One region of the Aeribacillus sp. FSL K6-3256 genome, then DNA from elsewhere that is predicted to be linked to it. Evidence: predicted binding sites of a transcription regulator. Region 1 holds the regulator's gene; the other holds the start of a gene.
What was found. Region 1 encodes CtsR, which represses protease genes until heat stress. Its sites were predicted from a motif close to ATGGTCAATAAAGGTCAAACA; they were not measured.
Positions count from the first base shown of each region.

Region 2: a site for CtsR is predicted at 12,936-12,956, ahead of clpB (ATP-dependent chaperone ClpB). Genes of this name have one in related genera too.

Region 1 covers NZ_CP150188.1:101,356-118,064, forward strand. Annotated here, with positions in the region: gene NSQ84_RS00535 (hypothetical protein) at 1-614, opposite strand, end outside; gene NSQ84_RS00540 (PilN domain-containing protein) at 607-1,209, opposite strand; gene pilM (pilus assembly protein PilM) at 1,210-2,205, opposite strand; gene NSQ84_RS00550 (prepilin-type N-terminal cleavage/methylation domain-containing protein) at 2,323-2,721, opposite strand; gene NSQ84_RS00555 (type II secretion system F family protein) at 2,916-4,121, opposite strand; gene NSQ84_RS00560 (type IV pilus twitching motility protein PilT) at 4,108-5,160, opposite strand; gene NSQ84_RS00565 (GspE/PulE family protein) at 5,173-6,828, opposite strand; gene NSQ84_RS00570 (G5 domain-containing protein) at 6,901-8,292, opposite strand; gene NSQ84_RS00575 (prepilin-type N-terminal cleavage/methylation domain-containing protein) at 8,969-9,436, shown strand; gene NSQ84_RS00580 (hypothetical protein) at 9,429-9,953, shown strand; gene NSQ84_RS00585 (hypothetical protein) at 9,934-11,691, shown strand; gene NSQ84_RS00590 (MgtC/SapB family protein) at 12,472-13,146, shown strand; gene NSQ84_RS00595 (CtsR family transcriptional regulator) at 13,388-13,849, shown strand; gene NSQ84_RS00600 (UvrB/UvrC motif-containing protein) at 13,864-14,412, shown strand; gene NSQ84_RS00605 (protein arginine kinase) at 14,414-15,502, shown strand; gene clpC (ATP-dependent protease ATP-binding subunit ClpC) at 15,499-16,709, shown strand, end outside.
Region 2 covers NZ_CP150188.1:1,040,123-1,056,831, forward strand. Annotated here, with positions in the region: gene NSQ84_RS05080 (DegV family protein) at 1-35, opposite strand, end outside; gene NSQ84_RS05085 (hypothetical protein) at 343-483, opposite strand; gene NSQ84_RS05090 (Cof-type HAD-IIB family hydrolase) at 616-1,425, opposite strand; gene NSQ84_RS05095 (alpha/beta fold hydrolase) at 1,555-2,304, shown strand; gene NSQ84_RS05100 (metal-sulfur cluster assembly factor) at 2,371-2,679, shown strand; gene argC (N-acetyl-gamma-glutamyl-phosphate reductase) at 3,009-4,046, shown strand; gene argJ (bifunctional ornithine acetyltransferase/N-acetylglutamate synthase) at 4,065-5,285, shown strand; gene argB (acetylglutamate kinase) at 5,248-6,060, shown strand; gene NSQ84_RS05120 (acetylornithine transaminase) at 6,057-7,214, shown strand; gene NSQ84_RS05125 (carbamoyl phosphate synthase small subunit) at 7,272-8,336, shown strand; gene NSQ84_RS05130 (carbamoyl phosphate synthase large subunit) at 8,329-11,406, shown strand; gene argF (ornithine carbamoyltransferase) at 11,403-12,323, shown strand; gene NSQ84_RS05140 (YjzC family protein) at 12,682-12,861, shown strand; gene clpB (ATP-dependent chaperone ClpB) at 12,971-15,610, shown strand; gene NSQ84_RS05150 (YjzD family protein) at 16,150-16,332, opposite strand; gene NSQ84_RS05155 (hypothetical protein) at 16,479-16,709, shown strand, end outside.

The DNA.
Region 1 (16,709 bases):
AATTTTTCTATTTCTTGTAGGAATTGTAAAAAATGCTTGAAATCTGGTGAAACAACCGACAGATTAAAGGTAATTAGTTTCACGTTTTTATATTTTTCTTTCTCTGTCGATTCGTTCGAAGCTGATTGGTTTTCGCTTTGATTAGACGGAGCATCCGCACTTTCATTTTCAGATTGATTAGTTGCAGACTCCATTTCGGTTGATTCATTTTGCTCCTTATTTTCGTTCGTATTGTTCGTATCTGTTTTATTGTTTTCCGATAATAATTCCGATTCAGACAGCGTTTGCTCATCCTTAAAGGAAATGTTCTGGATTTGGCTGCCGCTGACGTATTCCGCTTCCTGTAAATCAAGCAGCAGCTGGTCCATATTGCGGCTTAACGGCATTTTTTTCTCTAATTGAGCAGTATTTTCTTCCTTATCCGTTTTACTTTTATTCAATTGTGCTTCCAATTGCTTCATTTCCACTTCAAGCTGATTGGCATCTAACTGTGCAAGCGCAACATCGTCTTTCAAAGGCTTTACCGTATACATATACACAACGCCAATAAGCAAAAACAGTAAAACGATTAAACAATAAAAAAAGATTTTCCTTTCTTGGAGGAAATCACTCATCTTCTTCACCCCCGTTTTCGTCCTCTAACGCCGAAGAATGAGTCTCAAGAATAATATTCACATCATATCTCGGAATCTCCTTGAACATTTCTCCATCCACTTGTTCCTCTGAAGCTTCTTCAAATGTGAAGGCTTTAATTTCTTTGATCCTTACATTTGTAAAAAGAGGGGAAGAGACGAGCTTTGAAACATAAGATGCGGCAACATCCAATGATTCGAATTGGGTTTGGATCGACAATTGTTTATTTTCATATTCATAATGGCTTAAATAGCTATGATTTGGCAGCAATTCCAGCAATTCTTCAATGAAATGTGAGGTAGGTGCGGTCAATTCCTCTGCTTTAGCGACCGCTTCTTCTAAGCTGCCTGATTGTCCATTTTTTTGATTTTCTACTTGAGTTTCTAAAATTTCCTTATCCATTTTTAAATTTTCAATTCTCGTATCGGCCAGTTCTTTCTCATTTTTCGTATGAATATATTGATAAACAATGATCGATAAACAGATTAGCCAAATAACAAGAAAAGAGATAAAAATAATCAAAACCGTCGAACTTTGTCTTTCGGATTTCGGTAATAAATTTATTTCAGGGATCACTTAACTTCCCCCTTTCAAGGCAAGCCCTAAAGCAGGTATAAAATGACGAGGAACTTTATCAATTTTTTCAGGAGAAAGGTAAGCATCTAAAATCGTAACGGGAATTTGAAATTGATCTTCTATTTTTTTTCTAATCAAATCTAGGTTTGGAAAATCTCCTAACAGCATAATTTTCGATACAGCTTTCTGACCTTTATGAATGGAGTAGCGGTAAAAATTCATAATCCGCTCCAATTCCATTATTTGATCATCAATTAAACCTAAAAATTGCGCTTCATCTCCATTATACGTCCAGGTGAGCAGATCATCATCGTATTGGTAGCTTGTCCAATCCTTCATTTGAATATCTAAATCTTGAAATCTTAAGAATTCAGGCTGGTTCTCCGAAAAAATACTGATCATGATTGAGTTTAAATTCAACTCAAAAAATAAATATGCTTCATCTGTATTTTTTGTCATATATGTATATTGGAAATACCGATATACGCCAATTGAACGAATATCAGCAGCTACTGGCTTCAGTCCTGCATCAATCAAAATTTCCGTATATTTTCTCATTTCATCTTCTGGAACGGCAAAAAGAAGCCCTTCCCGTTCTTGTGTATCAGCCTTTCCAGGCAATGGTGATACATCGAAGATTGGATTGTCAAATGGAAGATAAAGTGTATGTCCTAATTCCATAATAAAGTGGCCGTTGATTTCTTTATCTTTTAAATGAGCAGGAAACTTTACCTTTCTCATAATGACAAGGGAATCAGGCGCATAAAACTGGACATTCCGCCTTTTGATTCCCCACTCTTTGACGGTTTCCTTCATAAAATGATAAAACTCCATCTCATCAAGAATTCGCCCATGCTCTAGCAGGCCGTTCGGTATAGACTTTTCTTTGAAATGTTTAATATTTGTTAAATCGCCGCCGGAATGATCCACCATCCGAAGCGCGTAATCATCGATGACTAAGTTGATTGTTTTTTTAGCCGAAAGAAAAGTGAGCATAGGCGAACCCTCCTGTGACCAAATATTTTGGAAAAGAGAAATACTTCAGCTTTTGATAGAAAGTATTCAGGCAAATTATTATGTTTACATGTTCCAAGTTAAAACGAAAAGGATTCTTTAGTTATTATCTAAGTAACTCCGTAATTGTCCTTCAGTTACACTTGTAGCTTTATCCCCACCAGCTATTCCAACTGCAGGATGACCAGAAATTGACCAAGTAGTGCCGTTAAATGAAACTTGAAAATTACTGTCACTTGTTTGAAAATCAATATACCCTTCAAGTTCACCGGCAGTATAAGGTAGATCATTACCACCTTCTTGTGCATGTTTTAGTTTTGCAGCTGAAATAATATTTAATGCCTCTGATACATCAGCCCGGTCTCTAGAATCGCCAATGACATTTGCGATAATCGGGATTGCAATAGCTAGTATGATTGCAATGATGATAATAACAGCCAATAGCTCAATTAATGTCATCCCTTTTTCTTTTTTGAGAAGTTTTACATGTTTTCTCATTTCATATTCCTCCTTTGTTTTTAGTTTTCCTAAATTTACTTTCATAAAGCAAAACGGCAAGCGCTTGTCATGTTCCCGCAAACTTTATTAACTCGATTTCTTGACCACCTCCTAAAGGGATTTTTTGGAATCTAGTACAATACGTTTCTTTTAGGTGCTTTATATACGAAAATGCTGCAAGCTTCGTCATCTATTTACATTTGCTGATAAATGCTAAACATAGGAATCATAATGGCAAGAACAATTGTCCCAATGACAAAGGCTAAAATGACGATCATAATTGGTTCGATCAGCGATTTCAAAATTTCAACGCTGCGGTCAACTTCCGCTTCATAGAAATCAGCTATTTTGGTTAACATGAAATCTAATGAACCAGTCTCTTCGCCGATCGCCGTCATATGGGTGACGAGCGGCGGGATTACCCAGCTTTTTCTAAACGGTTCGGATAAGCGGTCTCCTTTTTCTAAACTATCACGTGCGTCCAACACGACTTTTCCAATGACTGGATTGTTGACAACCCGCTCGACAATAGTTAAAGCTTGTAAAATTGGCACTGAACTAGAAAAAAGGGATGATAATGTCCGCGTCATTCTTGCAATAGCTGATTTTTGCAGCAATTTGCCGAAAACAGGCATTTTTAACAAAATAACATGGACAGCGTAATAAAAGGCTTTATTGCTTTTCATCAACAAGCTGAAAGCAAGAATCGCTGCTAATAAGACAAGAAGTACAATCCACCAAAAGTTTTGAACTACATGGCTTGCGCCAACTACGAATTTCGTAATGGCAGGCAGTTCACTGTCAAATTGGGCAAAAATTTCGGTGAATTTAGGCACAATCGTTAGCATCAGAAATACAACAACTGCAATAATGATAATGATTAATGTGATTGGATAAGCAAGGGTTGATTGAATTTTTTTCTTCAAATCGTATTGCTTTTCAAAATAAGCCGCCAGCCTGTCCAATGTTTCGTCCAAACTCCCGCTGGCTTCCCCGGCGCGAACCATATTGACAAAAATGGCCGGAAAAATTTTCGGATATTTGCTCACCGCATCTGAAAAAGCATTTCCTGTCCGCAATTCCGTTTCAATCTCAGCCAATACTTTGGCCAATGCTTTGCTTTCCGTCTGCTTTGATAAAATATTCGTTGAATCTACAATAGAAACTCCTGCACGGATCAGTGTTGCAAATTGCCGGCAATAAATGACAAAATGCTGGTTTTTCACAGGTCTGCCAATCGATACTTCCTTATAGATCAATCCTTTTGCTTCATTGATCTCACGGGGGCTTATTCCTTGTTCTCTTAATTTTGCTATCGCATTTGTTTTATTTAGTGCATCAATCGTACCTTTCTTTAGCTGTCCTGTTTTCGTACGACCGACATATTTATAGATAGCCATTTTCATCACCTTTATTGATATATGGCATGGCGCTTTCGTAAGAAATTTTTCCTGAGCTTAACAAGCTTTGAACGGACATTTCCAATGTATGCATTCCTTGAGCTCTATTCGTTTGCAAAACATTGTGGATTTGATGAATTTTTTCATTGCGAATCAAGTTTGAAATGGAAGGATTATTAATTAAAATCTCCGTTGCAACCGTTCGCCCGGATCCGTCCTTTAGCGGAAAAAGGCGCTGTGAAATGATTCCTTGCAGAACGTTTGCTACTTGAAGGCGAATTTGCCTTTGCTGATGGGGCGGGAACACATCTATGATCCGGTCGATCGTCTGGGCTGCACTGCTTGTGTGCAATGTGGCCAGCACTAAATGACCTGTTTCAGCAGCAGTAATAGCTGTCGATATCGTCTCAAGATCCCGCATTTCCCCCACTAAAATAATATCCGGGTCTTGCCTTAAAGATGCGCGCAGTCCGTTTGCAAAGCTTTTTGTATCTGAACCAATTTCCCGCTGATTGATAATGGATCGCTTATGGGAATGAATATATTCTATTGGATCTTCTAATGTAATAATATGTTTGGAATAGTTTCGATTAATATAATCGATCATCGCTGCCAATGTCGTTGACTTACCTGAACCGGTTGGTCCCGTGACGAGAATTAACCCTTGGGGCTTTTCCATCAATTTCTCGACAATGGAAGGTATTTTAAGCTCTGCGATCGTTGGGATCTTCGTCGGTATAATTCGGATCGCGACACTTATATGATTGCGTTGGCGAAAAGCGTTTAATCGAAACCGTGAAATTCCCTCTAATTCATAGTTAAAATCAAGCTCGCCCTGCTGCTCGAACGTATCCCACATCGTCTCCGGAATAAGCTCTTTCGCCATTCTTTCCGTGTCGTTTTTAGACAATGAATGGTCTCCGTAAGGCTTTAGCTCGCCGTTTATGCGAAAAACCGGAGGAGAGTCGACAATTAAATGGAGGTCTGAAGCATGATCCGTAAAAGCTTTTTTAAGTAAATCTGATATATTGTATGACATGAAGCCCACCTCCTACTCGAGGACAGCGACGCGTAAAATTTCTTCTGTTGTCGTTAATCCCTCTTTTACTTTCAGCAAACCGTCATCGATTAAAAATTTTAATCCTTTTTCCCGCACAAAATTTTGCAAATAAGAAGTTGACGTATTATTCATGATGAGTTCACGAATCTCCGCATCGATCGGCAATACCTCTTGAATGGCTAGGCGCCCGCGGTAGCCGGTCATGTTGCAGCTTGGACAGCCTTTGCCTTTTGCAACCGTCTCGATTTCAAGGCCTCTATTCGCAAAAATTTCTTTTTCTCTTTCAGTCGGGCGGACGATTTCGCGGCAATCCCGGCACACTCGTCGAACTAAACGCTGGGCTACAATGCCAATGATTGAAGACGATATGAGATACGGTTCAATACCCATATCGATTAATCTCGTTAAAGCAGCAACTGCACTATTCGTATGTAGAGTACTTAATACTAAATGACCTGTAAGTGACGCCCGAATGGCAATTTGTGCTGTTTCTGTATCACGAATTTCGCCGATCATAATAATATCCGGATCCTGGCGCAAAATCGAGCGAAGCCCATTGGCGAATGTCAGGCCGATATCTTCATTTACTTGAATTTGATTGACTCCTTCGATCTGGTACTCGACAGGATCTTCAACCGTGATGATATTTACATCCTCTGAATTTAACTGATTTAAAGCAGCATACAATGTCGACGACTTTCCGGATCCTGTAGGTCCAGTGATTAATATTATTCCATTTGGCTGATTTAGCATAGTAATAAATTTTTCCAAATTTTCATCTGTAAAACCGATTTTTTCCACACTGTTTAATACATTGCTTAAATCAAGAATCCGCATCACGACTTTTTCGCCAAAAATTGTCGGCAGCGTGGCGACACGAATATCCACCGGTTTAAAATTAATCGTTGTTTTAATTCGGCCGTCCTGCGGCAATCTATTTTCTGTAATATTTAAGTTTGCCATAATTTTAATCCGGGCAATGATGACATTTTGCATATGTTTTGGCAGTGACCGCTCTAAACGTAAAATGCCGTCGACCCGGTAGCGGACCTTTACGTCTGTTTCTTGCGGGTCAAAGTGGATATCACTGGCACGCTGGGCAAGACCGTTGGCAATGATTTGGTTGACAAGACGAACAACAGGAGAATCTTCATCCGTTACTTTTGCTTCATCCATTGAATCCTTTGGTGAAAGATCACTCATGATCTCTTCCATCGATTCTTGAAGATCATAATATTTTGTGATCGTTCGATATAATTCATCTTTTGTCGCAATAGCGGGTTCAATATGGCATCCTGTTGCCATTCTCAATTCTTCTATAGCAAAATAGTCCATCGGATCCGCCATTGCAACAAAAAGTTTATTTTTATCTTTTCGGATTGGCATCACATAATGCCTTTTTGCCAGCTCTTTTGGAATTAATTGAAGAACATCCTGATCAATTGGATATTGATAAATATTGATATGCGGTATTCCTAATTGGAACTCCAATACTTCAATCAGCTGCTGCTCGGTAATAAAACCTTCTCTCAGCAGGGCATCCCCTAATTTTTCATCCGGTGACTTATTTTTTAATGTTTGGTTTAATTGTTCATTTGTAATGAGTCCAGCTTCTAAAAGCAAGTCTCCTAAACGCTTTCTAGACAATTTCCGTTCACCTCCAAAGATGCTGGCTTTATCATATTCATTCAGATTTTCTTTTCTCTAACGGTGTTGCCTTTATTTCACATATTCCGGCTCTTCCTCCACACTTTCCTCCATTAATTGCTTTTCGTATTCCTCTTCGCTTTGAAAACGGTCTTGCCCCATGCTTTCAGTCCCGTCGGTACCATTGTCCGTATTTATATCCTTTTGCTTCGTTTGGTCCGCATTTGTTGAATGATCAGCATTTGCATTACTAGGATCCGCTTGGCTATTATTCGTATTTGTATCGTCCGAATTCGTTTGGTCATTTTCGTTATTCGCATTATTATTTTGATTTTCAGAAGAAGGTAATGCTAATAAAATGATTTCAGGTACAGGCAAGTAAAAGTCAGTGCTAATCAACTCACGGGAAAGCTCCGCGCCGTTTTCGGCTACTGACACTCGGTATACTTCCACTCGCTGACCATTTACACCGTTTTGTATAACGCGCTTGCAGCATGGCTGTAAATCCTTTTTATAACGATAGATGGTGCGATAATGAATATCTTTTTTATTTTCAATTTTGTATTGATATTTTGTTTTTTGAGGTGCGGACAAGATCGCCATTTTCAATTTTGATCCGTTTTTTTCAGCTTGAATTGTGTATATATAAGGTCCAGGATTTGAAACGACGAAATCTTTATCATCTGTTTGACTGACTTTTGCTTCAATCCCTGCTTTTGAATAGGTCGGAATTACTCGCTGCGAATGGCGCTCAATAATCTCTACATTTGTTTGCAGGAGCAAAGAATACAGCATAGAAACGACGAAATTTCCATCATCCTCCCTAAAATAACTCACCTCATTTGCCACTTGCTGCAAAAACGAAAATGAATTTCCAGGTGTTATCTTTTTTCCATTTAATTCTTCTACTAACTCATCTAAAAAGATATAGTCTTTCGGAATATTCCAGCTTGCTTCAGCAATTACATCATTTTGTTCGTTTGCATCTGTTAAAACCGCTTGAATGTTATGTTCTCCTAAATAAGAGGCCGTTGTTTCAATGTTGTCTATCGTTTTGACTTTATCAATATGGTTCGGCCATTCTGAAAGTTCTTCATCCGTTATATTCACTTTTACAACCAACGGCAGATCAACTGATTTTTTTTTAATAAAGAAGGCATACCACGGTGTTTTTGTTTTTTCGAGCAATTGATCCATCGTTTGATTCAGGTCATACTGAATATCTTCAGATGGAATGGTTAATATTTCCGTGGGTGATTCAATCGTCATATCACTTTGATTTTTCCACTCATTGATCTTATCTGATAAAATGTCTTTAGCTTCATCAACAGTCATTCCACCGACATCAATTCCTCCGACTGTAGAACCATCAGGAATTGTAAAGGCAGCGTTTGCGATATGGGGAGTTCCGAAACTAATGGTCGCAGCTGATATAACGATTATGAAAGGAAAAAACAAAGCCATTAACCTTTTCATCCTGCTCATAAAGAACCTGCCTTTCTATGTATCATTTGTCTGATCAAGCTTAGAAGACTGAAACCGGCAAATAAATATATATTACTAAGGTTGACTTTTCATTTCAATGCCAATATTCGGGATCTTTTAGAAGCGCGGTTGATTGCGCAAGGCTTCAGTTCCTTAGAGCTTGTTTCTTCATCGTATGAGTAAAAGAAGAAGTACAATTGATTTGTCTAATTCAGCCTGTAAAAATATAAAATTTTACAAAATAGGTAAAAAATACAGCTTTATTTAGTTAAAAAGACCTATTTTGGAGTAAAATGAAAGCAACGAAGATGAAATATTTTGTATAATAATAGCAAAATTACAGCAATTCATCCACAATAAAATGTAAAAATTTGAATAAATAGTAAAAATATTGTTTTATTTTAGTCTAAAAGGCTTTATTTTGAAGTAAAATAAAAGTAATAAATAATGTATTTTTGTATAATCATAGCAAATTTTGGAGAGAAAAATTTTTACGGATTTAGTAAAAATGTTCCATATACTTACATTCTATTATTATGATTCGTTTAAGACAATGGTTTTTTAGTCAAAAAGTCCAATTTCAGAGGATATAGTTCCAATTCACTACAGCCATTGCGACTATTACTTAATATTTAAAAAAATGGGTGAATATTCTATGAAAATGAAGATTGTGAAGAAAATGGACGGGTTTACACTTGTGGAGATACTAATTTCTCTCGTTATTCTTTCCATCATTATTTTGGCATTTCTTAATCTTTTTGTTTTTACAAATAAAACAACTGTAGTAAACAATGATCAATTAGTGGCAATTCATCTGGCGAAATCAACAATGGAAAGAATTAAGATGAATCCTTTTTCTTATATTGATGAACCAGATAATGATCGCTTTAATCAGCCGCAAGTTTATACTTCTGACAGCTGCTCGAACCGTCCAGATCCCGATGAATGTGAACTTTTGTTTTCTCCACTTATAAATAATAAAACGTATGCAGTTCAAGTAACGGTCAGTCAAACTGCTAATGAAAAAGCGATTCGATTAATGAATGTACTTGTTGAAGTGAATTTACAAAATTCAAAAACACCCATTACTTCAAAGGTTGAAGGGTATGTGAGCTATGAGTAAAAAAATCATATCCTCTAGTAAAGGAATTACGTTAGTAGAAGTTCTTTCAGTGGTTTTATTGGGTTCTGTTATCGGACTGATCGCTTACTCTGTTCTTTTTAGCGGATTAAAAACATATGACCGTGCTATGGAAGAAGCAGCATTGCGCGATGAAGCAGATTATATACTCGCCCATTTAATTGATGAGCTGTTTGTGTTAAAGGTTAGTGAGATTAAGGAGCGGAAATTGCCGGATCCAAGCGGGAATTACTTTTTGATCAAACATGACGGCAGCAAAATTGGTTTTGATCATGAACATTCACGTGTAGTGATTAATAACAAAGAATTGTCGTTAACAAACGGAAATATCGTGCTTTCTCGCGAATCAAAATTGATAGAAACTGAACGAGAAGATGTGTTTGAAATTTTGTTAGTTTTACAATCTGCTAAAACACAGCAAACAATGAAACTGAAAAGTATTGTGAGCATTATTAATGATCGAAAAGGAGTGCAAAATAATGAAAATCTTAATGAATGAGAAAGGATACTCCTTGATCTTAACCATGTTGATCTTTTTACTATTTACAGTCTTGTCTGTTTCCGTTTTGACAGTTGCTTTATCTGGAGTGAAAAGAAATCAAACAAGCGAGGATTATGTTCAAGCTCGTGAATTAGCCAATAAAGGAATTGAACATATTACGAATCAGATTCAAAGCGATTTGAAAAATGAACTAGGAGAAGAAGGAATCACCCGCAGCGAGTTTATAACGAAATTAAATACGATTTTAAATCGCTATAAAGACGTGATAAATAGTGTTCACAATACTGGCGCAACTGGTGAATATCGAGTATATATACGAAATATAGAAAATGTAATAGAAAATGGTGAAGAAAACCCGCTAAAGAAGAAGATAACCTTTTTAAGCAGAGGATTTGTTGATGGCAAGGAAAAAACGGTTATTTCAGAAGTTGAAATTGGTGCACAATCTGTTTTGGAGACATTACATTATGCGCTCGGTGCCAACAAATTATGTAAAACTCCAAATGCCTGTATACCTGGTGAAGGAAATATGTTTTTGCACGGCGGGGTTTCGATCACAGGGGATATGAAGGTAGACGGGAATTTAATCATAACAAACCGAGGATATGCATATTTAAGTGGTGAGAAATGGATTGCGTCCGTTTACCCGAGCATTTTACCAACACAAGGAAAAGCAAACGCAAACTTACTACTTGGTGGAAATATTTTTACCTTTAATCATACCCCTCCATATGAACAACATATTACAACTTCTAATTTTGGAAGTTCTTATACAAAGCTAACAGATCGTATTGATGATGCTTTTTACAATCGGCAAGCCCCGGTTATTGTAAAAAGGCAGCCGATCCGTGATGACATTCAAATTCCTGCACAAAAATCGGTTTTTTATTATAAACATAATTCTCCCGGTGTAACGATCATAAAAGCTAATAATAGAATAATCTCAAACCAAAATCGGCCTAATGACAAAGTTTATGCGAGTCATGATGAATGTTTTTTTATATGGTGTAATGAGAAATACGATGGAGATTACACATTTACTGGGAATAATCTTTTTAAAAGCTTTGCCACTGCAGGTTCATTAACAATTCGCAATTCAGATAATCAATTCAAACAGACCACCTTTAAGGAGGGAGCCTATATAGAGAAAAATTTAACAATTGGCAACGGATCTAATTCGTACAACCCAAATAATTATGACAAAATTCGGGTGGACGGCCCCATATTTGTGAACGGAGATCTGACGATTAAAGGGGCTGATGCGGAATTTAATTCTATTATGTATGTAATGGGGGATGTGACGATTGAATATTCGCGTATCAATGGATTAGGTCAAAACGGTTCGTTAATTATTTTTGCAAATGGAAATATAAACATTAGAAATAATAGCGTTAACCAGGATGAACCTAGTAATATTAAAGGGTTTTTCTATTCAGAACAAGCATTAGAAATGTTTGGAGTTGGTTCAAATATTCGTATAGAAGGAGGAATATCAGCGAGGCGCATTGTTTTAAATGCGATAAGAGGACGGGCCAGCAATCAAAATTTTAGTGGGGCGCAAAAAATTACGAATAACGATTATTTTGAAGGTGCACAAAACCAAATAGGCAAGCCTTCTAGGCTGCAAATTATTTATGATCCGGAAATTATCAATACGTATGCAGATATAAAGTCTAGAGAGCCCGTTATTAAAAACTTGGATCCGCCTAAAATTATTAATCGTGACATAGAATAAATACCTTTCATCTTATTTTTTTGCCGATATGACCGCCGCCTCTCGTGTATAGCGAAGGCGGTGGAGGAATCGGCTTTTTTTTTAGCTTTTTGTGATGTTTTTCCGTTGCAATACTTTCCGTTATGATCATAAAATGAAAAATTAAGAAATGACAGTCTAAAAGCCAATTTTTCGAGAAAATTGTCGAAAGCCGAAATGGATATTTTTGCTGTTACAAAAACATCTTTAATTGATTTGAATGATGCAAACCGTTTTAATTAATCTGAGAAAAGCGATGGAGGCGAGATTTGCTTATCCTTGTAAAAAAGTATGGACGAAACAATTATTCACTGCATGTGATTTGACAAGCTCAAGCCTCTTTTATCCTCTTGTAAATGGAAATATACAACAAACAGACAAAACAGCTTAAAACAGAACGAACAAAAACGACAAATTTACGAACAACTAAGAGCTCGCTTCTTCTGAAGATCCTCCGCATCTATTGCAATCAAGCTCGCTTTCTTTAAAACCTTCAATCGGAGTATAATTAATTGATCGTTACTTCAGAAGCATAAACTTTTCCATTCTTGAAGCATATGAGCAGTGAAAGCTTCGTTTGATTTTAAAGCCAGCTCTAAAAGTGCTTTTTTGTTTCATATCATTCTTAGTCTCATACTCAAGAACGATTGAATATTGAGCACTGTTCATCGCATATAATGGGAAAGTATAATACTGTATCATTTCAAAATTCATATATGGCCAAAACAGAAAAAGTCATTTGGATGGTAAGGAGGAATGATAATGCCTGAGGAATGGCAAATTATGTTGATTCGCATTGTTTTAGCAGTCATTTTAAGTGGATTTATTGGCCTTGAACGAGAATTTAAACGGCATCCAGCAGGCTTTCGCACGCATTTGTTAGTTGGTGTCGGCTCCTGCATGATGATGCTTCTGTCTCTTTATGGCTTTGAAGAATATATGGATCGTTATGAAAATATTCGTTTTGACCCAGCAAGAATTCCTTCTTATGTCATTAGTGGCATTGGTTTTTTAGGTGCTGGAACGATATTAGTGAGAGGGGTTACGGTAAGAGGATTAACGACGGCAGCCTCGATTTGGGTTGTTGCAGGACTTGGCCTTGTTGTTGGGGCAGGAATGTATCCGTTGGCGATTTTTTCTACCTTGATTGTATTGTTAAGTTTGATCTTTCTCAATAAGGTGGAGGCTTTTTTTGCTGAGAAGTCAAGCAAAAAATGGATACAAGTTAATCTTCCAGAAGATGATTTGGTGGAATTTACTCGGAAACTTGAACAATTAAATATTTCTGTTTATAAAATTCATTTTACATTGTCAAAGCCAAAAGAAACTAAACATGCGAAGCGTTCATATTTACTTGAAATTGGCCTTCCAAAAGATGAAATGCCTGAAATCATAAACGAATTATTGAAATTTCAAGAAGTTAAAAAAGTTTTTTAAAGAGCGGGTTTTTTCCATATTGTAAATGGCAATATTATTAGTGAGCTTTTTTGTTGAAATGACACAAAAAAAAATTTATATTATAATTAAGGTCAAATATAGTCAAAGTCAAGTGACTAGTTGTTATCGTTTAGGAAATAAGCATTACGTAAACATCTTGCCTCCTATCCCTCAAGGATATTGCACATTTCTTGAGCGTTTTGCAATTCCAATCAAAAAGTTGAAGGAGGTGTTTTTCGAGGTGCGGAATATATCTGATATTATCGAGCAATATTTAAAGCATGTATTAGATTCAAGCGGAAAAGAAATTGTTGAAATTAAAAGAAGTGAAATTGCGGATAAATTTCAATGTGTTCCATCGCAAATCAATTACGTGATCAACACTCGTTTTACAATTGAACGGGGTTACATTGTCGAAAGCAAAAGGGGTGGAGGCGGTTATATCCGAATTATGAAAATTCGAATCAATGACCGTATCCAGCTGATCAATCAAATTTTAAATGCCATTGGTAAAAGGCTGTCACAATCGTCGGCGGAGGATATTATTTTGAGATTGGCTGATGAAGAGGTTATTTCAGAAAGAGAAGCGAAAATTATGTTGAGCGTAATTGATCGGTCTGTTTTATATATTGATTTGCCTGATCGAGACGAATTGAGGGCAAGGATGATGAAGGCGATGCTCACCTCGTTAAAATACAAGTGAGGATGTGATGGACGATGATTTGTCAAGAATGTCATGAAAGGCCCGCTACTTTCCACTTTACAAAAATTATCAACGGCGAAAAGACTGAAGTGCATATATGTGAAAAATGTGCACAGGAAAAAAGTGATGTATTCATATTCAATATGAATCCAGGCTTTTCTATAAACAACTTATTGTCCGGATTATTAAATATGGACAGCGCCATTAGCAGCCAAGGGCAAAATGTTTTCAAGAAAAATCAGGTCATTCAATGTGAGAAATGTAATATGACGTTTGATCAATTTACGAAAATTGGTAAATTCGGATGCTCCCATTGTTACAAAACGTTTTATCACCAAATTACCCCGATTTTAAAACGTGTTCATGGCGGGAATACAACTCACGGCGGTAAAGTACCGAAACGGACCGGTGGAAGTATTCATTTGAAAAAGCGCCTGAAAATGCTTAAACAGGAACTGCAAGAATTAATTGCGAAAGAGGAATTCGAAAGAGCAGCTCAAGTTCGGGATGAAATTCGGTCCATTGAAGCGAAGATAAATGGACGGAACGAAAGGGGAGTATGACATGTCCTTTCAAAAATTTATTCGTTCAGCCATGAGCCCTTGGATGAATCAAGAAGGACCTGATTCCGATATTGTGCTGAGCAGCCGAGTCAGATTGGCGCGAAATATAGAAAATATCAGCTTCCCTACCATTATGTCGAATGAAGAAGCCTTGGCTGTTTTAAATACATTTGAAGAATCATTTTCACAAAGAGTGTTTGACGGTTTAGGGACATTCGTGCTGCTGAAAATGAATGAACTTCAGCCTATTCAAAAACGCGTACTTGTAGAGAAGCATTTGATTAGTCCTTATTTAATGGAAGAATCAGCACTTGGAGGGTGCCTTTTATCTGAAAACGAAGAAGTGAGCATCATGATAAACGAGGAGGATCATATTAGAATTCAATGTTTGTTCCCGGGCCTTCAGCTAAAAGAAGCGTTGAAAATGGCAATGAATCTTGACGATTGGATTGAGGAAAAAGTAGATTATGCATTTGATGAACATAGGGGCTACTTAACTAGCTGTCCAACAAATGTCGGTACCGGCTTGCGGGCTTCCGTGATGATGCACCTTCCAGGACTTGTCTTAACACAGCAGATTAACCAAATTATACCTGCTATCAATCAATTAGGATTGGTTGTGAGAGGTCGGTACGGAGAAGGAAGTGAAGCGATAGGTAATATATTCCAAATTTCGAACCAAATTACGCTAGGCAAATCAGAAGACGATATTGTCGATGATTTAATAGGTGTTGTCGGGCAATTAATTGCTCAAGAACGGGCTGCAAGAGATGCTTTATATAAAACGAATCCGCATCATCTAGAAGACCGTGTATATCGTTCCTACGGCACTCTCAAATACAGCAGGATTATTCCATCGAAAGAAGCAATTCAATGTTTATCAGATGTGCGCTTAGGAATTGACCTGGGAATTATTCAAAATGTTCCACGCAGTGTTTTAAATGAGCTTATGATTTTAATTCAGCCCGGATTTCTGCAACAATATTCAGGAGGAGTTCTACGGCCGAATGAACGGGATATTCGCAGGGCAACATTAATTCGTGAAAGGCTTCAATTAGAAAGGAAGCAAAGGGAGGATGATGAACAATGATGTTTGGGAGATTTACGGAACGGGCGCAAAAAGTGCTTGCTTTAGCGCAGGAAGAAGCTGTACGCCTCGGACATAACAATATCGGCACAGAGCACATATTGCTTGGGCTCGTGCGCGAAGGAGAAGGAATTGCCGCTAAAGCGCTTCACGCTCTAGGATTAAGTCCAGAAAAAATCCAAAATGAAGTGGAAAGCCTGATAGGACGGGGACAAGAAATTTCGCAAACGATCCATTACACACCGAGAGCAAAGAAAGTCATTGAACTGTCAATGGATGAAGCAAGAAAATTAGGACATTCTTATGTCGGAACAGAACATATCCTATTGGGATTAATTCGAGAAGGAGAGGGAGTTGCTGCGCGTGTTTTAAACAATCTCGGAGTAAGCTTGAACAAAGCGCGTCAGCAAGTTTTACAGTTGTTAGGCAGCAATGAAGTATCCTCAAGCCACCAAGGAAGTTCGATGACAAACGCAAATACTCCGACGCTTGATAGTCTTGCGCGGGACTTAACGGCTGTTGCACGGGAGGGCGGACTTGATCCAGTCATCGGCCGAAGCAAAGAAATTCAGCGTGTCATCGAGGTTTTGAGCCGAAGAACAAAAAATAATCCTGTTTTAATAGGTGAACCTGGTGTTGGGAAAACTGCCATAGCAGAGGGACTTGCTCAGCAAATTGTGAATAATGAGGTTCCTGAAATTTTGAGAGATAAGCGCGTTATGACCCTTGATATGGGAACAGTTGTAGCTGGCACAAAATATAGAGGGGAATTTGAGGACCGCCTTAAAAAGGTAATGGATGAAATTCGCCAAGCAGGAAACATCATTTTATTTATTGACGAGCTTCATACACTGATCGGCGCAGGCGGGGCGGAAGGTGCAATTGATGCTTCCAACATTTTAAAACCTGCTTTGGCTCGGGGAGAATTGCAATGTATTGGGGCAACAACTTTGGATGAATACCGTAAATATATTGAAAAGGATGCTGCACTTGAACGGCGCTTCCAGCCAATCCAAGTCGACGAACCGTCCATTGAAGAGAGCATTCAAATTTTAAGAGGATTAAGAGACCGATATGAAGCACACCACCGGGTATCCATTTCCGATGAGGCGATTGAAGCTGCTGTTAAACTTTCAGATCGGTATATTTCCGATCGGTTCCTGCCTGATAAAGCGATTGACTTGATTGATGAAGCAGGCTCCAAAGTCCG
Region 2 (16,709 bases), 940 kb from region 1:
TCACAAGCACTATCGACGATAATGTGAATATTCATTAATCACACCTACTTTTTTTCATTTACATATAGTCTATCTTGATCACAAATAGAAAACAATACAATTTGTGCAAACTGAAAATTTAAAAAAGAAGGACAAAAAATGGACGAAACAAGAGGAGCTCGTTTCGTCCATTTCATATTTATTCCTTGTTCAAAATGTGCCGTACAATCGGCATTCTGGATGGTTTTATGCCTGCTCGATTTTTTCTCGATGCAGATGCTGTACAAAGATTGGTCTGTTCAAATTCGATCTGTTCATTATAATAACAGCCCTTAAAAGGATTCGAAAATGAACGGAAGGGCATTATCCTTCGAAGCTTGCTTCGTTATTGACTCTTGCTTCTGATTCGGCAAACGTCATACGGTATGGAAACTTTTCATCATGTTTTTTGACAGCACCTTTTCCTTGCTCAATGAATCGTTTCGATTTATTCCGTTTGCCCAAGTTTGAATCCCCCTTTTGATCATTGACGAAATGAGTTCGTCAATTATAGGGTATCCCTTTTTAAACATCTAAATCCTTGTCAATTGTTGTGAGGTGTAAAAAGATAATCGAACTTTTGGACTTTTGCAAAGATTAAAGGGACAGCAATTCCTTTAAAAATTTTGCAACTCCGTCTTCTTCATTTGTCAGCGTAATTTCATCAGCAATCTCTTTGAGCGGCTCAATTCCGTTTCCCATTGCAACGCCTAATCCCGCATATTCGATCATTTCCAAATCATTGTCTTCGTCGCCAAAAGCGATAATTTGCTCTCGAGGGATATTGTAAAATTCGGCGATTTTTTGCAATCCGACTGCTTTATTAATGCCTGCTCGGATAATTTCAATAACATGCCACGGGTGAGCCCAGCTTCTGTGGTCTACAACTTCCGCATGAACTTCATTTAAATAATGGCGAATCCGCTTGACATTTTCTTCGTCTGAATGGATTAACATGCTTGTGACATCGCGATTTAAAACAGCTTTTAAGTTGCCGATTTCAATTTTCGGATTTCCTATACTGAAAATATCCAACCATTGTTCATTATGGTAATGAAAATAAACATGATCAAGCACTTCTGCTAAAATGTTATGGACTTGATGCTGTTCGGCGATTTCTACAATTTCTTTTACAACAGATACATCAAGGGTTGTATGATGAAATCCCCAGGATTCATCCAGCGGATGATGGACAAAGGCTCCGTTAAAATTGACAATCGGGGTTTTTAAATTTAATTCTTCGTAATACATTTTGCTCGAGCGGAACGGCCTTCCTGTTGAAATGCATATGATATGCCCTTCTTCTTGTGCTTTTTGCAAAACATTTTTTGTAAAAGGAGAAATCGTTTTGTCATCTTTCAGCAATGTGCCGTCTAAATCCAATGCGATTAAATGTTTTTTGGCCATAATCTCTCCTCATTTTTTGTTTTTATTTAGTGTATCTTTTTTCCATCTTTTTTGTCCACATGTTAAACTAATTTTAGCAAAAAAATAATGAAAGGAGCATCCTAATTGAAGGTCATTGTTGAGCATACGATGGCGGACAATATCCCTGTACTGCATGTATGCAAAGAAGATTTTATAAAAGATGAGCTGCCGCTTGTTGTGTTTATCCATGGATTTACGAGCGCAAAAGAGCATAATTTGCACATTGCCTATCTTTTGGCGGAAAAAGGTTTGCGAGTAGTATTGCCTGATGCGAAATTTCACGGAGAGAGGGATGAGAATCTTTCAGAGGCTGATTTAAATTTAAATTTTTGGAATATTGTTATCAGTTCTGTTAAAGAGCTCGAAAAAATAAAAAATTATTTTTTTGAAAAAGAATTGATTGACGGGAAAAATATAGGGGTAGCGGGAACTTCCATGGGCGGTGTTGCTACACTTGGAGCGCTCACTCAATATCCGTGGATCAAAGCTGCTGTCAGTTTAATGGGCAGCCCAAATTATCAGGAATTTTTCAAATATCTTGTGGACTCCTATCAAAAAGCAGGCTATACCTTTCCGTTGTCTGAAGAAGAAATTCAGCAGCAATTCGATGCGTTGTATGAGTATGATTTATCCGTACATAAAGAAGCGTTATGCAACCGCCCCCTTTTGTTTTGGCACGGGATGAAGGATCAAGTTGTACCATTCGCTCCTACTTATCAATTTTATGAAGAGATAAAGCCGTTGTATGCTGACAATCCGGAACATTTGGCATTTATTGCGGAAAAGGATGCAGGGCATAAGGTGTCTCGAAAAGGGGTGCTAGAAACGGTTGAATGGTTTGTACGGCATTTGAGGTAGAAAATTTTTAATGTGACATTAACTTCGATATAATGTAATTAACGAATATAAGAGGAGTGGATCGAAATGGATGAAGCGCTGAAGGAAAATATAATGGGTGCTCTTGAACAAGTTATTGACCCAGAACTCGGCATTGACATTGTCAATTTAGGATTAATATATGATTTGGAACTGAACGATGAAGGAGTCCTCAAAGTAACTATGACATTGACGGCAATGGGATGCCCCCTTGCTGGAACAATTGTTCAACAAGTAAAAGCTGCGCTTGACGGAATTCCAGAAATCAAAGATGTCGATGTCAACATCGTTTGGAATCCACCTTGGACGAAGGACCGCATGTCCAGATACGCAAAAATTGCCTTGGGTATTCAATAAAAACTTGTGCAGACTGGCGGAAAAGGCCAGTCTTTTTTATTATGCAAATGTTTTATCAATTTGGCTGCAAGTATCATTATGTTTTTATTTTCGTCTTTATCGCTTCTTTTGTTTATCTCTCACCATAATGGAGCTTTTATCCCGAAACATAATTTGCATTTTTTCTTCAGCATGGCATATCCGGATAATTTGCAAGGGATTCCCTGCTCTCTACTACATTAAGAATCCTTGTTTTTGAACAGAAAAATTATAAATATACAATTGATTTTATTTTTATACAGTATTATAATGGTAACTAATTTAACGGAATGAATTGAAGGTGATTGAGGTTGAATATAGGAATTATCGGGGCAACAGGATATGGCGGTGTGGAACTTTATCGAATTTTAGCCAATCATCGGTATGTCGAAAACATTCATTTATATACATCTTCAGCAGAAAAAAAGAGCTATATTGACGAATATCCGCATTTATCCCATATAAAAGAAAATGAACTAAAACCGCTAGAGCCGGATCAAATAAAAGAAGAAAATGATGTTGTTTTTCTTGCGACGCCGTCGGGGATATCGGCTTCACTGACGCCGGAATTGCTTGACGATCAATTGAAAATCATCGACTTATCAGGCGATTTAAGGTTAAAAAACAGTGATGATTATGAAAAATGGTATAAAAAAGCACCAGCGCCTGAAATGCTTTTGCAGGAAGCGGTATACGGCTTGACAGAGCTGTATCGTGAGGATATTAAGAACGCTAAAATTTTGGCGAATCCTGGATGCTATCCAACTGCAACCTTGCTTGGCCTAGCACCGCTTGTGCGGGAAAAAATCGTCAAAGAGAACTCGATCATTGTTGATGCAAAATCGGGTGTTTCAGGTGCAGGTCGAAACGCGTCGCTTGCTACAAGCTTTGTTGAAATACAAGATAATTTCAAAATTTATAAAGTACATCAGCATCAGCATATACCGGAAATTGAACAGGAGCTTCATAAGTGGGACGAGAAAGTCGGCTTCATTTCGTTCAGCACCCACTTAGTGCCGATGACAAGAGGGATTATGGCGACAATGTATATTGAATTATTAGAAGAATGGAATACTTCAAAATTAGTAGATTTATATGAATCGTTTTATAAACATTCACCATTTGTGAGAGTGCGTACAAACGGAACGTTCCCAAGCACAAAGGAAGTGTACGGCTCGAATTATTGCGATATCGGTCTTGCATTTGATCAAAGAACAAGTCGGTTGACAGTCGTATCTGTCATTGACAATTTGATGAAAGGCGCTGCAGGGCAGGCAGTGCAAAATTTCAACATTATGTCAGGATTCCAAGAAAATGAAGGACTAAACTTTTTGCCAGTATATCCATAACATCAAGGAGGACTTCTAGTGACAACCAAAATAAGAAAAATAGACAACGGTTCAATTACAACACCGAAAGGCTTTTATGCAGGCGGCTATGAAGCGCACATCCGCTACACTCATAAAAAAGACATCGGCATCATTTATAGTGACGTTTCAGCAACAGCTGCAGCCGTTTACACACAAAACGTTGTGCAAGCTGCCCCAATTTTTGTGACAAAAGAGAGCATTGCAAAGGAAAACAAAATTCAAGCGGTGATTGTCAACAGCGGCAACGCCAATGCCTGTACAGGCGAAAAAGGTTTAAGCGATGCATACGCAATGCGGAAATGGACGGCTGAAAAGCTTGGAATTGCAGATCATCTTGTGGCTGTCGCTTCAACAGGAGTAATTGGCGAATATTTAAACATGGAAAAAGTCCAAGAGGGGATCAACAATATTGAATATGAACGTTCATCAGCAGGAGCCAAAAGCTTTGCCGAGGCTATTTTGACAACAGATACGTGTGAAAAGACTGCCTGCTATCAATTTGAAATCGAGGGAAAACAGGTGACCATCGGCGGAGCAGCAAAAGGATCGGGGATGATTCATCCCAACATGGCGACAATGCTCGGGTTTTTGACGACAGATGCGAATATCGATGAAAAATCGCTGCAGCAAGCTTTCCGAGAAGTTATCGATGAAACGTTTAATCAAATAACCGTTGACGGCGATACATCAACAAATGATATGGTGCTTGTTTTAGCAAACGGAAAAGCTGAACACTCAATGCTGACGGAAGAGCATCCAGATTGGCCTGTTTTTAAAGAGGCGTTGAGAAAAGTAAGCGAAGATTTAGCAAAGCAAATTGCCAGAGACGGTGAAGGTGCGACAAAATTGATTGAAGTTTCTGTTAATGGGGCTAAATCAAAGCAGGAAGCGAACATCATGGCCAAGACGATTGTCGGATCCTCCCTCGTCAAAACTGCAATATATGGAAAAGATGCGAACTGGGGAAGAATCTTGTGCGCCGCCGGCTACAGCGGAGCGGAATTCGATCCGAATCAAATGGAAGTGTATCTCGGCCATATCTTATTATTTAAAAACGGATTGCCAGTTTCATTTTCGGAACAAGAAGCGATCCAATATTTGGATCAGGAAATCGTAGAAATCAAGGTAATGTTAAATAATGGTGAAGTACAAGGAAAAGCATGGGGATGTGATTTAACATATGAGTATGTCAAAATCAATGCAAGTTACCGGACATGATAAACCGATTGTTGTCATTAAGCTTGGCGGCAGCATGCTGGAACAGCTGTCAGAAAGCTTTTTAGACAGCATAAAAGAACTGTTAACTACGAAACGGGTCATTATCGTCCACGGTGGAGGACCGGACATTAACAATATGTTGACAAAATTAAATGTAAAAAGCGAGTTTTACAACGGCATGCGTAAAACGACAAAAGAAGTGCTTGAAATTGCAGAAATGGTCCTTTCAGGAAAAATTAACAAACAGCTTACGGCTCTGTTGACACAAAAAAGTGTGAAAGCGATCGGTCTTTCAGGCACTGATGGTCAGCTAATTGTCTCGTCATTTTTAGATGAAGAAAATCTTGGCTTTGTCGGCAAAGTCGAGCAGATTAATGATGAACTATTGCGTTCGCTGCTAATTCTTGACTATGTTCCAGTCATTGCCCCGATCGGCATAACGGCGGATGGGCAAAAATTAAATATCAACGCAGATCTGGCTGCTAGTGCAATTGCTGAAAAAATAAATGCGGAACAGCTGCTGTTTGTGACGAATGTTCCGGGAATTTTACATGACGGCAAGCTTATTGAAGAAGCAACGGAAACGATGATCGAAAAACTCATTGAACAGAAGGTTATTTACGGCGGGATGATTCCGAAAGTACAGGCGGCTTTAGATGCGCTTTCTGATCAGCTTGAGCATGTGATGATTGTGAGCGGCAACGACCGTATTTTTAAGGAAGGGAAAATGATCGGGACGAAAATTACGAAAAAACGAGAGGTCGTGGTCAAATGAGTTATTTATTTCCAACCTATGCGAAGTGGGATGTGGCGATTGAAAAAGCAGAAGGAAGCTATGCATATGATGCAAACGGAAAAAAATATTTAGATTTTATTTCCGGAATTGCTGTATGCAACCTGGGTCATTGTCCGAAGCAAGTGGCGGATGCCATCACTGAACAGCTGCAAAAGGTATGGCATACTTCTAATCTTTTTCATATCCCCCTTCAAGAAGAGGTTGCCAAGCAATTGGTGGAGCATTCAAGCGGAGATGCCGTATTTTTTGCGAACAGCGGCGCCGAAGCGAATGAAGCCGCCATTAAACTGGCTAGAAAACATACCGGCAAACATAAAATCATTACATTTTACCAGTCTTTTCACGGCAGAACATTTGCGACTATGACGGCTACTGCTCAAGAAAAAGTACATAAAGGGTTCGGTCCTCTCATTCCTACGTTCGAATATCTTCCTTACAATGATGCAGCTGCGGTGAAAAACATTCATGATGAGGATATAGCTGCTTTTATGCTGGAAGTGGTTCAGGGCGAGGGAGGAGTTATTCCTGCAACGAAGGAATTTTTACAGGCGGTAGAAGAAAAGTGCAGCGAGATCGGCGCATTATTCATCGTCGATGAGGTGCAAACTGGAATCGGACGCACCGGAAAAGCATTCGGCTACCAGCATTACGGCATTTCTCCGGATATTATCACTGTCGCCAAAGGATTGGGAAGCGGATTTCCTGTCGGAGCCATGATCGGAAAACAAGAATTGATCGAAAGTTTTTCACCGGGAACACACGGTTCAACGTTCGGCGGGAATTATTTGGCTATGGCAGCTGCGAAAGCAACTTTGGAAACTGTTTTTCAGCCAAGCTTTTTGCAAAGCGTTCAGGAAAAAGGTCAGCGGCTGTTCGAAGGTCTATCAGAACACTTGAGAGATGTGCCTACTGTAAAAAAAGTGCGGGGTAAAGGATTGCTGCTTGGAATTGAGCTGGATATTGAGGTCAATAAAGTGCTTGCTTCTTTAAGAGAAGAAGGGCTTCTAGCACTTTCAGCTGGATCCAATGTGTTACGGCTTCTTCCTCCGCTCACTGTTTCGAATGAAGAAATTGATTTAGGACTGGGCATTATTGCTTCTGTTTTGAAAAAAGAAAAAATCTTCTCTTCCTAAAAGAGGAGAATTTTCTTGCAAATTGTTGTATAAATATACATCAAAGAGGTGTTCAATATGCAAGGTTATCTTGTATTAGAAGATGGAACAGTTTTTGAAGGCAAGATGGATGAAATCGTGTCTCCTGTTAAAGGGGAACTCGTTTTTTATACAGGAATGACAGGATATCAAGAGGTGTTGACAGATCCTTCCTACAAAGATCAAATCGTCGTTTTTACGTATCCGCTTATTGGCAATTACGGCATCAATGATCAAGATTTTGAAAGCAAAAAGCCGCAGGTGAAAGGGGTCATCCTTTTTCAGCTGACTGAACACTATTCCCATTATAAAGCGAACCGTTCATTAAAAGACTATTTACAAAAATGGAATATTCCTTATTTAACAAATGTTGACACGAGAGCTGTTGTCAAACAAATCCGATCAAAAGGGACATTGCATGCGGTCATTTCAAAAGACAAACAATACGACTCTCAGGATAAGCTCTCCGATTTTCCGATTCGCGATGTTTCTGCAAGCGAAATCGAAACGTTTGGCAATGGTGCGACACACATTGCGCTAATTGATTTTGGATTTAAAAAATCGATTTTGAATTCTTTGCTGAAAAGAGGCTGTAAAGTTTCAGTCGTTCCGTTTCATCAAATGGAAAAAGTGTTTGAAATCAAGCCGCATGGCATCGTGCTGTCGAACGGACCGGGCGATCCAAAGCAAATGAAAAATTATTTTTCAACATTAAACCAATTGATGAAGCAATATCCGACGCTCGGGATTTGTTTAGGGAATCAGCTGATTGCCCTGTCGTTTGGCGGGAATACAACAAAGCTCAGATTCGGGCACCGCGGAGCAAACCATCCGGTAATTGATCAAAAAACAGGAAACGTATTTATTACATCACAAAACCACAGCTATGTGGTGGATAAAAAAAGCTTGGAAAAAACACCTCTTAAATTGCGATATACAAATGTCAATGACGGCTCAGTTGAAGGGCTTGAGCATGAAAAATTGAAAGTCATGTCTGTTCAATTTCATCCGGAAGCCCATCCAGGACCGGAAGATGCTAGTTTTATTTTTGATGAATTTTTAGACACATATGTAGCAGCAGGGAGAGAAAAAGTCTATGCCTAAAGATACATCATTAAACAAAATACTAGTGATCGGTTCAGGTCCGATCATTATCGGCCAAGCGGCGGAATTTGACTATTCTGGGACGCAGGGATGCTTGGCGTTAAAAGAAGAAGGATTTGAAGTTGTACTTGTTAACAACAATCCTGCAACGATTATGACCGATACGAAAATTGCCGATGCGGTCTATTCAGAGCCGCTTACGGTGGAAAGCATTGAAAAAATAATTGCAAAAGAACGTCCAGACGGCCTTTTGGCAACATTGGGGGGCCAGACGGCTTTAAATCTAGCTGTGGAGCTTGATCAGGCAGGGATTTTGCAAAAATACGGCTTGAAACTGCTCGGAACCTCGATCGAATCGATTCAAAAAGGGGAGGACCGGGAGCTATTTCGAAAGCTGATGATTGATTTGAACGAGCCGATCCCGGAAAGCAAAATTGTGGAGGATGTTCCGTCCGCCCTTCAATTTGCTGATGAAATTGGTTTTCCGATTATCATTCGTCCGGCTTATACGCTTGGCGGCAAAGGCGGAGGCATCGCCTACAACCGAGAAGAGTTTATTTCCATTGTCACAAATGGACTTAAAATGAGCCCAATCAATCAAGTGCTTGTGGAAAGAAGCATTGCCGGATTTAAGGAAATCGAATATGAAGTGATGCGCGATGCAAAAGGTACTTGTATTACCGTCTGCAATATGGAAAACATTGATCCAGTCGGAATTCATACCGGGGATTCGATCGTTGTTGCCCCATCTCAAACATTAACAGATGAAGAATATCAAATGCTCCGGCAGGCGGCTTTGAAAATCATCGATGCATTAAAGGTGGTCGGGGGCTGCAACATTCAGTTTGCACTTGACCCTGAAAGCAAGCAATATTACGTGATTGAGGTCAACCCTAGGGTAAGTCGCTCTTCCGCACTTGCTTCGAAAGCGACCGGTTACCCAATTGCCAGAATGGCTGCAAAGCTAGCTGTTGGCTACTCATTAGCGGAGCTGAAGAACCCGTTAACGATGTCGACATATGCCAGCTTTGAACCTGCACTTGACTATGTAGTTGTCAAATTTCCGCGCTGGCCGTTTGATAAATTTACAAAAGCAGATCGGAAGCTTGGAACAAAGATGAAAGCAACCGGCGAAGTGATGGCGATCGAACGGACGATGGAAGCCGCTCTGCAAAAAGCTGCGGAATCGTTGGAATTAAATAATATCGGCATTTATTTGCCTAAGCTTGTGAAAGAAGATACGTCAGCTCTTATTAACCGCCTCCAGCATGCAGATGATGAACGCTTTTTCATCTTAATGGAGCTGTTAAGAAGAGGAGTTTCTATAGATGAGCTTCACAGCCAGACAAAAATTGACTATTATTTCTTGCATGTTTTCAACCATCTAATTGAACTTGAAGGAAAAGCGAAAAAAGAAAAGCTGTCTCCAAGCCTTTTAAAAGAACTGAAATTTTTCGGTTTTTCCGACCGTTCGATTTCATATTGGCAAAAGACAGAAGAAAAAGAAATCCGAAAGCTCCGTAAAGAGTGGGGGATTAAAGCCATATTCAAAATGGTTGATACATGTGCAGCAGAATTTGAAGCGAGAACAAATTATTTCTATTCTACGTACGTTTTCGGTGAAAACGAAGCTGTCTCCACAAGAGGAAAGAAGAAGGCGCTTGTCATTGGTTCCGGCCCGATTCGCATCGGACAGGGAGTTGAGTTTGACTACAGTGCTGTTCACTGCATTCAAACATTGCAAAAGCTTGGATATGACGCGATCATGATCAACAATAATCCTGAGACGGTCAGCACTGATTATGAAACAGCGGATCGATTATATTTTGAGCCGTTAACAGTCGAGCATATATTAAATGTTGTTGAAAATGAAAACATTGACGTAACGCTCGTCCAATTTGGCGGCCAGACGGCGATCAACTTAGCGGAGAAGCTTGAAAAAGCAGGCGTGAAGCTGCTTGGTACAACTTCTGAGCTTCTGGACATATTGGAGGATCGAGAAAGATTTTATCAGCTATTAGACGAAACGAATATCCCGCACATTCAAGGAGCAATGGCACATACAAAAGAGGAGGCGATATCGGAAGCGAAAAAGCTGCGGTATCCGATCCTGTTAAGACCTTCATATGTTATTGGCGGAAAAGGCATGGTGAAGGTAAAAAATCAAGAAGAGCTGCTTTCGTTAGTGGAGCAGACGGACGAAAATCATTTTCCTCTTCTTTTAGATGAATTCCTTTTTGGTCAGGAAGCGGAGGTTGATTTAATAGCTGACGGGAAAAATGTGTTTATTCCGGGATTTATGGAGCATATCGAGCCCGCTGGTGTTCATTCTGGCGATAGTTATGCGATTTTTCCAGCTGTGTCGTTGTCAAAAGAAATAAAAGAAAAAATGACCGACTATGCGGAAAGAATGGTTCAACATTTGCAATATAAAGGCATTATGAACATTCAATTTTTAATTGATGGTCAGGACGTTTATGTGCTGGAAGTGAATCCGCGTGCGAGCCGGACTGTGCCGATCGTCAGCAAAGTTGCCGGAGTGCCGTTAGTAGATCTTGCGACAACCATTTTAACCGGAAAAATGTTAACTGACTTACATCCTCAAATAGCAGCCCATGAATATGTGGCTATTAAATATCCGGTATTTTCAACGCACGCCCATTCAGATGTCGATATGAAACTAGGTCCGGAAATGAAATCGACGGGCGAAGGAATGTGTGTCGGCAAATCTGTGGAGGAAGCGATGCGGAAGGTATTCGATCATTTATTTCCAATTCATTCGGACGGTATTTTTGTGGATGGAGATAAGAAAGATGATGTACTCGATTATATAAAACCGGTAACGGATAATTTTGAAAGTTGGCTTGAGAAAAAAGAAGCGGTGCTTTATTATAATCCGGAAGAAAACGATCAGGCAAAGGCAAGACGACAAAAAGCGCTTGAACGAGGAATTATGGTATTGACGGAAGAAGCATCATTTCAGGCATTTTTAAGTGCACTAACAGTTAGCAAATACACGCCTATTTCTTTACATGAACTGTCAGATAAAGGAGTCGAAATGAGTTTATGAGCACACTTAAAGGTCGTAACGTTTTAAAGCTGCTTGATTTTACATCAGAAGAAATTCAATATTTGCTCGAGGAAGCATTGAAATTAAAGCAAAATCCGCTATCAAACGTCCTTCATGGGAAAACGCTGGCGATGATTTTCGAAAAATCATCCACTCGAACTCGTGTCTCCTTTGAAGTAGGAATGCTGCAATTAGGGGGACATGCGCTTGCCCTTTCTTCAAAAGAGCTTCAGCTCGGGCGCGGTGAGACAATCGCTGATACAGCGAGAGTATTGTCGCGATATGTGGATGCCATTCTTCTCCGCACAACTGACCACAATCGGGTCAAAGAGCTTGCCGAATATGCAACTGTCCCTGTCATCAATGGTTTGTGCGACTTGTACCATCCTTGCCAAGCGTTAGCTGATTTATTGACAATTTATGAGCTGAAAGGCAAATTTTCAGGCGTAAAAGTCGTTTATGTTGGCGACGGCAACAATGTCGCCCACTCCCTTATGGTTGGCTGCGCAAAAGTTGGCGCTCATTTTACGATCGCAGCTCCAGAAGGCTATGAGCCAAATGAAAGCATTTTGAAACAGGCGAAAGAAATTGCTGGCGAAACGGGCGGGAAAGTCGAATTAATTCATAATCCAGACGAAGCGGTTCAGGATGCTGATATTATTTATACGGACGTTTGGGTCAGCATGGGACAGGAAGAAGAAACAGAAGCAAGAATGAAAGCATTTAAACCGTTTCAAGTAAATCAATCCTTGCTGGCAAAAGCAAAACGAGATGCAAGCTTCCTTCACTGCCTGCCGGCTGCGCGCGGTTTGGAAGTGACAGATGAAGTGATGGACGGAAGCCAATCAGCGGTATTTTTGCAGGCCGAAAACCGCCTTCATGCGCAAAAAGCAATTTTAAAAGAAATTATGGCTTAACAAGATCTTTCGTTGATAAAGCAGGATGATCTCCTGCTTTTTTCTTTTGAAACCGGGGCGAAAGGTTTTACTCTACTGCATATATATCCAGACAAAAAAGAACGACAGGTGAGACGATTTTGGTAATAATTGTAAATAATGATTCTCGCAGAAACAGTAAAAAGAGCTTTTGATCCAGCATTCGGTGCTTGAACGCTTAAACGATTTTTTCAAAAGGATGCCATATGCAGTGAGTTCGATTTTGGGCGTTGAGTAAAGTTTCGAAGTACATCACATAATGAAAATTATCAAAGGTGTTTCTGTCTATACATGAAAAATCTTCTGATAGCCAACAATAATGTCCAAGGAGGGATGATTCATGGGTCAAAATCGTCAATACAGGCCTGGTCAAAAAGCACCTAACAACGGAATTTACATCGAAGTCGGCGAGACCGGATCGATGGTGGTCGATCCCAAAAAGGTTGAACTCAAAGCAGGAGATCGATTCCCCGAAACATCCAACCATAATCGGGTTTGGACCTATAAGCGCAAGCCGTAATATTTCGAACAACGCTAAGCCATTCGGAAAACGAATGGCTTTACTTGATTTATAAAGAAGTTATAATAAAATTAAAGGTCAAAAAAAGTCAAAATAGGGGCGTTTCGGTATGGATGTAAATCAATTCACGGAGAAGCTGCAAAAAGGTCTGGTAGAAGCTCAAAAAATCGCAAAAGAACATGAACATCAAGAAGTGGATGAATTTCATATTTTACTTGCTTTTCTGCGGCAGTCTGACGGGATTTTTCCAAGAATTTTAGAAAAACTTAAATGTCCTGTACAACAAATTGAGTCAGCGATCAACGAGTATTTACAAAAAAAGCCGAAAATATCTGTTCACGGAAACGGTGAGGTAAGTATTTATATTTCCCGTACTCTTTCAGAAGCTTTTGCAAAAGCGGACGAAATAAGGAAAGATTTTCAAGATGATTATTTATCAGTTGAACATATTATATTGGCATTTTCCGAATCGAGCTCAAAAGAAGTGAGAGAGCTTTTTCAGCAATATCACTTAACAAAAGCTGCCATATTGAAAGTGTTAAAGGAAATAAGGGGGAATGCTCGGGTGACATCACCTAATCCAGAAAGCACTTATGAAGTATTGGAGAAATACGGCCGTGATTTAGTTAAAGAGGTGAAAGAAGGAAAAATTGACCCTGTCATTGGCCGTGATCAAGAAATTCGGCGCGTGATCCGAATTTTATCAAGAAAAACGAAAAACAACCCGGTGTTAATCGGTGAACCAGGGGTTGGAAAAACAGCGATCGTGGAAGGATTAGCCCATCGGATTGTACGAAAAGATGTACCGGAGGGATTAAAAGATAAAACAATATTTGCTTTAGATATGAGCTCGCTCATTGCGGGAGCCAAGTTTCGCGGAGAATTTGAAGAAAGATTAAAAGCTGTTTTGCAAGAAATTAAAAAGAGCGATGGACGGATTATTTTATTTATTGATGAATTGCACACAATAGTCGGGGCCGGCAAAACAGAAGGAGCGATGGATGCCGGCAACATGTTAAAGCCGATGCTTGCGAGAGGTGAGCTGCACTGCATAGGAGCAACGACACTTGATGAACATCGCAAGTATATTGAAAAAGATCCGGCGCTTGAGCGGCGTTTTCAACAGGTGCTTGTGAGCGAACCGTCTGTGGAAGACACGATTTCTATTTTACGAGGACTAAAAGAACGGTTTGAAATCCATCATGGAGTCAAAATTCATGATTCGGCGATTGTAGCTGCGAGTGAGCTCTCGCACCGCTATATTACAGAACGCTTCCTGCCTGATAAAGCGATTGATTTAATCGATGAAGCATGCGCGATGATCCGCACGGAAATAGATTCAATGCCGACAGAACTTGATGAAGTGACGAGAAGGATTATGCAGCTTGAAATTGAAGAGGCTGCATTGAAAAAAGAAACGGATGACATCAGCCGAATCAGATTGGAAGAGTTGCAAAAGGAACTTGCAAATTTAAAAGAGAAAGCAAATGAAATGAAGGCGAAATGGCAGCTTGAAGTCGAAGGTATTCAACAGCTTAGAAGCTTGAGGGAAGAGCTGGAAAAAGCACGCAGAGATTTAGCTGATGCTGAAAATGAATACGATTTAAACAAAGCGGCTGAGCTGCGCCATGGAAAAATTCCGGCGCTGGAAAAACAAATCAAACAGCTGGAAGAAGAAATGAAGCAGAAAGAGGAAAACAAGATGCTTCGCGAGGAAGTAACAGAAGAGGAAATTGCCGGTATTGTGTCAAAATGGACTGGCATTCCGGTAGCAAAGCTTGTACAAGGGGAAAGAGAAAAGCTTCTGAAGCTTGAACAAATATTAAAAGAAAGGGTCATCGGGCAAGACGATGCAGTTGAATTAGTATCGGATGCAGTTTTGCGTGCGCGGGCAGGCATAAAAGATCCGAACAGGCCGATCGGCTCCTTCCTCTTTTTAGGTCCGACAGGGGTCGGGAAAACGGAGCTGGCGAAAGCATTGGCAGAAGCGCTTTTTGACAGCGAGGACGAAATAGTCCGCATTGATATGTCGGAGTATATGGAAAAACATTCTGTCTCAAGGCTGATCGGCGCACCTCCGGGTTATGTCGGATATGAAGAAGGAGGACAGCTGACGGAAAAAGTTCGGAGACATCCGTACTCGGTTATATTACTGGACGAAATCGAAAAGGCTCACCCAGAAGTGTTTAACATATTGCTGCAAATGCTTGATGACGGCAGGGTGACCGATTCGAAAGGAAGAACAGTTGATTTTAAAAATACAGTGATCATTATGACATCCAACATCGGTTCTCAGCATTTGCTCTCCGGTTTAAATGATGAGGGGGAAATAACAGACGAAGCGAAAAAGAAAGTTCTTGATGAGCTTTCCATGCATTTCCGGCCAGAATTTTTAAACCGGATTGATGACACGATCCTGTTCAAGCCTTTAACAATGAACGAAGTAAAGGGAATAGTAGAAAAACTTTTAAAAGAGCTTCAAGCGCGCCTATCCCATAAACAACTTACACTAAAGATTACAGATGAAGCGAAGGAATTCATTGCAAAAAGAGGATTTGATCCTGTATTTGGCGCACGGCCGCTGAAACGGTTTATTCAAAAGCATGTAGAGACAAAACTTGCGAAAGCGGTTATTGCTGGAACCGTTCATGATCGTGACCAAGTTCTGTTAGGGGTAGAAAATGAAGAAATTGTTATAAAAACGGATTTGCATGCTCATGAGAAGAGCGGAGCAGCAAAATTAGAATAGCTATAAATGGATATTAAAACCCTTCTCAATCGAGGAGGGTTCTTTTTTTTGTGCGGACCATGTAGACATAGGAAACTGTGTCCTGGCGGCGGGGAATCTGATTCGGAGACTAAAAACAGGGCGAGATTCCTATCAGGCTAGTTTCATGGGGAGATTGCACAGCTAAGCAAGCCTGATTCTGCCTAAAGACTAGAAAACTATAATTGGAAAAGTGTAGTGATTTATAAGTTTTTCCGCCAATCTTAGTTGTGCTGACGTATACGTAACAGCTTCATGTAAATTTGCTAGGCTGAAATCTTAATTATACTGACGTATATGTTAACTGGTAAGGGTCTGTCCAAAGACAAATCTCCATTGAAAACAAAAAATCACAGGGGATGTCTTAAGACCAAAAATGACTTATTAGACTATCCCCTTTTTTTTGAATTTGTCTATATTATGACGTAACAAGTGAGGCTTCGCCGATAGCAGCAGGCATCTAATCGCTGATTTTCGTTTTAAAAAAAAGAAATTGGCAATTCGCCAATTTCGACAAATTCTTAATGCTCTTCTGAAGGTTCAGCCGGAATTAACTCCCCAATTATAAAGAGAAGTACGGTAAAAACAACAGAGATTATAATTGCTGTTGAAAAATGGAATGCAGAGCCTGTCATGGAAGAAACAACATAGCTGGCCATGTTGACAAGCAAAAACGTCCAAAAAAATGTTGCGAAATATCTCATTATCTTCACCTCGTTTATTCCTGTCTTTACTTATATTATCATACAACATTTTTCATGAAAACGGTTGTTTCGCGATTTTTTTGCGAGCCTTTTTGACATTTCGTACATACATTATAAAAGGTCATCGATGGAAAGGTGGTGGGCAAATGGAAGGTGTTTCGGAAAGATTTTTTCAAATTGAAAACGAGTGGAATGTCATTCATCTTCCGGAAAAGCCGAACGGATTCGGCATCTTGATCATTGGCGATCGAACCCATTTTGTTGAAAATGGTTCAAGCTACTGGTTGGAGCATTACGGGCGGCGTCAGCTGATCAATACGTTAAAAAGCTGCGGATATACATTGTTTCATTCCAATCTTTACGGACGCCATTGGGGC